Oleomonas cavernae: one gene and its partner. Each later gene encodes a partner of the first gene's protein in a complex. Links are inferred from orthologs where the notes say so. Each region holds a gene or a part of one and is shown in the gene's direction. Other genes may lie near its edges. The genes, in order: D3874_RS09780 and moaD.

Region 1 (3,173 bases):
CGAGATGCGCTACCTCCACTGCATCAAGGCCGGCCTGCTCGCCCACCTCCAAGGCTATCCCCCGCGGTCTCGATCGAATTCGCCCGCAAGGCCCTGCAAAGCCACGTTCGCCCGACCTTCTACGAGGTCGAGGAATCGACCCAGAAGCTGCAGCCGGTGTAACCGCCATGGCTGGCCAGAACGATCTCCGTCCGATCATCATCAAACGGGTCAAGAAGGTCGAGGGCGGCCACCACGGCGGTGCCTGGAAGGTCGCCTATGCCGACTTCGTGACCGCGATGATGGCCTTCTTCCTGCTGCTATGGCTGCTGAACGCCACCTCGGAAGCGCAGAAGCAGGGCATCGCCGACTATTTCGACCCGGTCAGCGTCAGCGAAACCACCTCGGGCGCCGGCGGCGTGCTGGGTGGCCAGACCATCACGCAGGACAGCAACCGCAACGACGGCGGCAGCCCCACCGGCCTCGTCACCCAGATCGAACCCGACAGCGAGACGACCGACCAGGAGGAAACCGACCAGCCCCTGCCCTTGAGCGGCCTGGCCCAGAACGGCCCCGCCGACAGCACCCAGTCCGCCAACGGCGGGCTCATGAGTTCGGCGATCGCAGCACCGATCCCCGGCGCTGCCAGCGCCGCGCCGCCAAGCCCGCAATCGGCCGAAACGATCGCCCAGACCAACGCCCAGGCGCGCGCCGAACAGCAGCGCTTCAGCGCGACGGCCGAAAGCCTGCGCCAGGCGCTGCAGGCATCGCCCGAACTGCGCGAGGCGGCAAAACAGGTGCTGATCGACATCACCCCGGAGGGCATGCGGATCCAACTGGTCGATGCCGAGGGCAAGCCGATGTTCCAGACCGGTTCGTCGCGCATGTCCGACGAGATGGTGGCCCTGCTCGGCAAGATCGCCGGCGTGATCACCCGCCTGCCCAACCGGATCGCGATCGCCGGCCACACCGACGCCGCTCCCTATCGCACCACCAACGGCTATTCCAACTGGGAACTGTCGGCTGACCGGGCCAATTCCAGCCGCCGGGTGCTGACCGAATCCGGCGTGCGCCCGGCGCGGATCTACCAGATCTCGGGCAAGGCGGCGTCCGAGCCCCTGATCCCCGACAATCCCCTCGACCCGGCCAACCGGCGCATCACCATCACCCTGCTGCGCGAAAGCCCGGTCCTGCCGCCCGGCATCGCCATGGTCCCTGCGGTGCCCTGAGAGGCTTCTCCGAGACAGGGCTTGACGCCGCCGTGGTGACGGGAGAAGCCTGCGCTCTTCAGGCAAATCGGGCGGATCGGCTGTGGCAGTACGTATTCAGCAAGAGGATTTCGATACTGGCGCCGAGCTGGACAGGCTGGGCGGGTCGGCCGACGTCGGCGCCGTCGCCTCCTTCGTCGGCCTGGTGCGGGCGCGCGGCGACCACGACGACGTCACCGCCATCGAACTCGAGCACTATCCCGGCATGACGCAAAAGGCGCTCGAAGCGATCGAGGCCGAGGCGCGCAGCCGCTTCCCCCTGACCGACAGCCTGATCATCCACCGGGTCGGCCGCCTCACGCTCGGCGCCCGCATTGTGCTGGTCGCCACCGCCTCGCCCCATCGCGCCGCCGCCCTTGAGGCTTGCGCCTTCCTGATCGACTGGCTAAAGACCGGCGCACCGTTCTGGAAACGGGAGATCACCGCCGATGGCAAGGCCGCCTGGGTCGCGTCGAAAGCCAGCGACGACGCGGCCACAGACCGTTGGCGGTGAAAACTTCGCCCTTCTGCCTCGCCCGGGACTTGACAGAAATCGCCCGCGGCGTTCTTGTGCTCAAGCGTTTAGAAAATGACAATTTTCCATTTACGTCGATCGTCGGGAAGCAAAGCTCGTGTCCACTGACAGCCTGACCCACCTGCAACGGCTCGAAGCCGAGAGCATCCACATCATGCGCGAGGTGGTGTCCGAGACCGAGCATCCGGTGATGCTCTATTCGATCGGCAAGGACAGCGCGGTGATGCTGCACCTGGCCATGAAGGCCTTCTACCCGTCCAAGCCGCCCTTCCCCCTGCTCCATGTCGACACGACCTGGAAGTTCAAGGAAATGATCGCCTTCCGCGACCAGATGGCGGCCAGCCTTGGCCTCGACCTGCTGGTGCACACCAACCCGGAGGGCGTGGAGATGGGCATCAACCCCTTCATCCACGGCTCGGCCCTGCATACCGACATCATGAAGACCCAGGGCTTGAAGCAGGCCCTGGACAAGTACGGCTTCGACGCGGCCTTCGGCGGCGCCCGGCGGGACGAGGAAAAGAGCCGCGCCAAGGAGCGCATCTTCTCCTTCCGCTCGACCCAGCACCGCTGGGACCCCAAGAGCCAGCGGCCCGAGCTCTGGCGCCTCTACAACACGCGCAAGAACAAGGGCGAGTCGATCCGCGTCTTCCCGCTGTCGAACTGGACCGAGCTCGACATCTGGCAATATATCCACCTGGAGAAGATCCCCATCGTGCCGCTGTATTTCGCCGCGGAACGCCCGGTGGTGGAGCGTGACGGCACCCTGATCATGGTCGACGACGACCGCATGCCCATGCGCCCGGGCGAGAAGCCGCAGATGAAGAAGGTGCGGTTCCGCACCCTGGGCTGCTACCCGCTGACCGGGGCGATCGAGTCGGAGGCCGACACGCTGACCGCGATCATCCAGGAAATGCTGCTGACCACGACCTCCGAACGCCAGGGCCGGGTGATCGATCACGATCAGTCGGGCTCGATGGAAAAGAAGAAGCAGGAGGGGTACTTCTGATGGCCCACGTCTCCGACCTCATCGCCACCGACATCGACGAATACCTCAAGGTCCACGAGCGCAAGAGCCTGCTGCGCTTCATCACCTGCGGCTCGGTCGACGACGGCAAGTCGACCCTGATCGGCCGCCTGCTCTATGATTCGAAGATGATCTTCGAGGATCAGATGGCGGCCTTGGAAGCCGACTCCAAGAAGGTCGGCACCCAGGGCGGCGAGATCGATTTCGCCCTGCTGGTCGACGGCCTGGCGGCCGAGCGCGAGCAGGGCATCACCATCGACGTCGCCTATCGCTTCTTCTCGACCGAGCGGCGCAAGTTCATCGTCGCCGATACCCCGGGCCACGAGCAGTACACCCGCAACATGGTCACCGGCGCCTCGACCGCCGACGTCGCCGTGATCCTGATCGA
Region 2 (2,984 bases), 1.1 Mb from region 1 along the record:
GACAACAGCCACGTCATGGGCACCAATGCGGTGGGCGGGATGATCGTGGCCGGGCCCGAAGGCTTCATGAAGAACGCCTATCGCAAATTCAACATCAAGGACGAGAGCATCACCCCGGGCGACGACTTCGGCATGATGCGCGAGGTGCTGACCAGGCGCTTCAAGCGCCTGGTCGACGAGGACCCCGACCGCAGCGCGACCGACAGCGCCTGGCCCGACCTGGTGGTGATCGACGGCGGCGCCGGGCAGTTGAGCGCCGCCCTGGGCATCATGCGCGAACTGGGGGTGGACGACGTGCCCCTGGTCGCCATCGCCAAGGGACCCGACCGCAACGCCGGGCGCGAGCGCTTCTTCATGGAGGGCAAGGGCGAGTTCATCCTGGAACAGCGCTCGCCCGTGCTCTATTTCCTCCAGCGCCTGCGCGACGAGGCCCACCGCTTCGCCATCGGCACCCACCGGGCCAAACGCGGCAAGGAGGCGGTCCGCTCGGCGCTCGACGAGGTGGGCGGCATCGGGCCGGCGCGCAAGCGCGCCCTGCTGCACCATTTCGGCTCGGCCAAGGCGGTGGCGCGGGCCGGGCTGAGCGACCTCGAAAAAGTCCCAGGAATCTCGAAAACCGTCGCAAAGCTCGTATACGATCACTTCCACGAAAAAGGATGATGCCCGCCCGATCATGATCACGAATTTGCCCAACCTCCTCACCCTGTTCCGGATCGTGGTGATCCCGGCCATGGTCGCCGCCTTCTTCCTGGATTTCCCGGCCGCCAACTGGGTGACCTTCGGGCTGTTCGTCACCGCCAGCATCACCGATTACTTCGACGGCTATCTGGCACGGGCCTGGAACCAGGTCTCGGCCCTGGGCCGCTTCCTCGATCCCGTGGCCGACAAGCTGCTGGTCTCCTCGGCCATCCTGATGCTGGTGGCGACGGCGCAGATCACCGGCCTGGCCGTGGTCGCCGCGGTGATCATCCTGTGCCGCGAGATCCTGGTCTCGGGCCTGCGCGAGTTCCTGGCCGAGTTGCGGGTGAGCCTGCCGACCTCGAAACTGGCCAAGTGGAAGACCACGGTGCAGATGTTCGCGCTGGGCTTCCTGATGGTGGGCAGCGCCTCGCCCGCGGCCATCCCCAGCGTCGAGATCGGCTTCTATGCCCTGTGGCTGGCGGCGATCCTGACCATCATCACCGGCTACGACTATCTGCGCGTGGGCCTGAAGCACATGGCGGGGTCTGCCTGAGATGCGCGTGCTCTATTTCGCCTGGGTCCGCGAGCGCGTGGGCGTGCCGGAAGAGGAATTCGCCCTGCCGGCCGCTGTCGGCACCGTCGGCGCCCTGCTCGACCTGCTGGAAGCCCGCAGTGCGGGTCACGCGGCTGCCCTGGCCGACCGTTCGGCGATCCGCATCGCGGTCAACCAGGATTTCGCCACGCCCGAAACCGCCGTCGCCCCCCACGACGAGGTTGCGATCTTTCCGCCAGTCACAGGCGGTTAGCCACCTGGGGCAGCATGGTGCGTCCTTCGAGACGCCACCTTTGGTGGCTCCTCAGGATGAGGAGAGTCTTTATGCCACAAAGATTTTCCTCATCCTGAGGAGGGTGCGAAGCGCCCGTCTCGAAGGACGCACAGCGCCGACGCAGCGCTACGACAGCAGGTCCCGCAGCCTGAACCACAGCATGGCGGCGACCAGCATCGGGGTGCGCAGGTACTTACCCCCGGGAAGGGTGCGTGCGGCAGCTTCGCGAAGACGTCGAAGCGCTCGGCCTGGCCGGCGATCGCCTCGCCCAGCAGCTTGCCCGCCAGGTTGGTCAGCGCGATGCCATGGCCCGAGAAGCCCTGGGCGTAATAGACATTGGGCGCCAGGCGCCCGAAATCGGGCAGGCGGTTCATGGTGATGTCGACCAGGCCACCCCAGAAATGCTCGATCTTCACCTCGGCCAAGCTGGGAAAGGTCTTGGCCAGACGGCGGCGCATCAAGGCCGGCTGGTTGGGTGCCGGCCGGCCGGAATAGGCGGCACCGCCGCCGAACAGGATGCGGTGATCGGCCGAGCGGCGGAAATAGTCGAGCACGAAATTCGAATCCGAGATGCAGGCATTGGACGGCAGCAGCGCGGCGGCGGCCTCGAGGCCCAGCGGCTCGGTCGCGATGATGAAGGTCGCCACCGGCATGATAGTGTCGGCCACCTTGGGCGCGAGCCCGCCCACATAGGCATTGGCGGCCAGGATCAGATGGGCGCAGTCGACCTCGCCCGTCGCGGTGCGCAGCAGCGGGCGCGGCCCGTCGACGATGGCGGTCGCCCGGCTGTGCTCGTGGATCACCACCCCCGCCGCTTCCGCGGCGGCGGCCAGGCCCAGGGCATAATTCAGGGGATGCAGGTGGCCACACTGAGGGTCGAAGGTGCCGCCATGGAACCGGTCGGATCGCACATGGCGGGCCAGCTCGGCGCGGTCGAGCACCCGGGACGCGCCATAGCCGTACCTGGCCGCCATTATGGCGTTGTCTTCCACCATGGCCGCCAAGTGGCTGGGCTTGGTCGCGGCGTGGACGTAGCCTTCTTCCCAATCGCAGGAAATGCCGTGGCGCTGGATGCGAGCCCGGACGATATCGGTCGCCTCGACCGTCATCTGCCACAGGGCCCTGGCGGCGCTCTCCCCTGCCAGCTTCTCGACCGTGCCCATGCCGGGGTTCAGCCCGTTCAGCATCTGGCCGCCGTTGCGCCCCGAGGCGCCCCAGCCGACTTTTTCCGCCTCGAGCACGATCACGCGGTAGCCGCGCTCGGCCAGTTCCAAGGCGGCCGAGAGGCCGGTATAGCCGGCACCAACAATGGCGACATCGGCAGAGGCCCGGCCCATCAGCGCGGGGCGATCGGGACTTGGGTTTGCGGTGGCGGCGTAATACGAGGGCTCATATCCTGTCATGGGCTCAAGCTCGCCGGGGCACCCCCGTCCCGTCAAGCGCGACCGCCGGAGAACTGCCATGTCCGATGACGGC

The links.
Region 2: the proteins of D3874_RS09780 (region 1) and moaD are in contact, whole or in part, in a crystal structure (PDB 1FMA), measured with the Escherichia coli proteins. The link is inferred for Oleomonas cavernae from one-to-one orthologs.

Annotation. Positions count from the first base shown.
Region 1 is NZ_QYUK01000011.1:1,265,713-1,268,885, reverse strand. Bases 160-3,015 are described here. They hold D3874_RS09780 (molybdenum cofactor biosynthesis protein MoaE), read left to right. Parts: upstream 160-1,290; coding sequence 1,291-1,740; downstream 1,741-3,015. Other genes in these bases: cysN (sulfate adenylyltransferase subunit CysN), read left to right, coding at 2,767-3,015; cysD (sulfate adenylyltransferase subunit CysD), read left to right, coding at 1,859-2,767; D3874_RS09785 (flagellar motor protein MotB), read left to right, coding at 168-1,208. In the rest of the region: more of cysN, read left to right, coding at 3,016-3,173. UniProt on the Escherichia coli protein: Converts molybdopterin precursor Z to molybdopterin. This requires the incorporation of two sulfur atoms into precursor Z to generate a dithiolene group. The sulfur is provided by MoaD.
Region 2 is NZ_QYUK01000011.1:2,406,429-2,409,412, forward strand. The notes cover bases 195-2,861. They hold moaD (molybdopterin converting factor subunit 1), read left to right. Parts: upstream 195-1,235; coding sequence 1,236-1,487; downstream 1,488-2,861. Other genes in these bases: uvrC (excinuclease ABC subunit UvrC), read left to right, coding at 195-660; pgsA (CDP-diacylglycerol--glycerol-3-phosphate 3-phosphatidyltransferase), read left to right, coding at 674-1,234; D3874_RS15400 (NAD(P)/FAD-dependent oxidoreductase), read right to left, coding at 1,577-2,861. In the rest of the region: more of uvrC, read left to right, coding at 1-194; more of D3874_RS15400, read right to left, coding at 2,862-2,911; D3874_RS15405 (hypothetical protein), read left to right, coding at 2,970-2,984. UniProt on the Escherichia coli protein: Involved in sulfur transfer in the conversion of molybdopterin precursor Z to molybdopterin.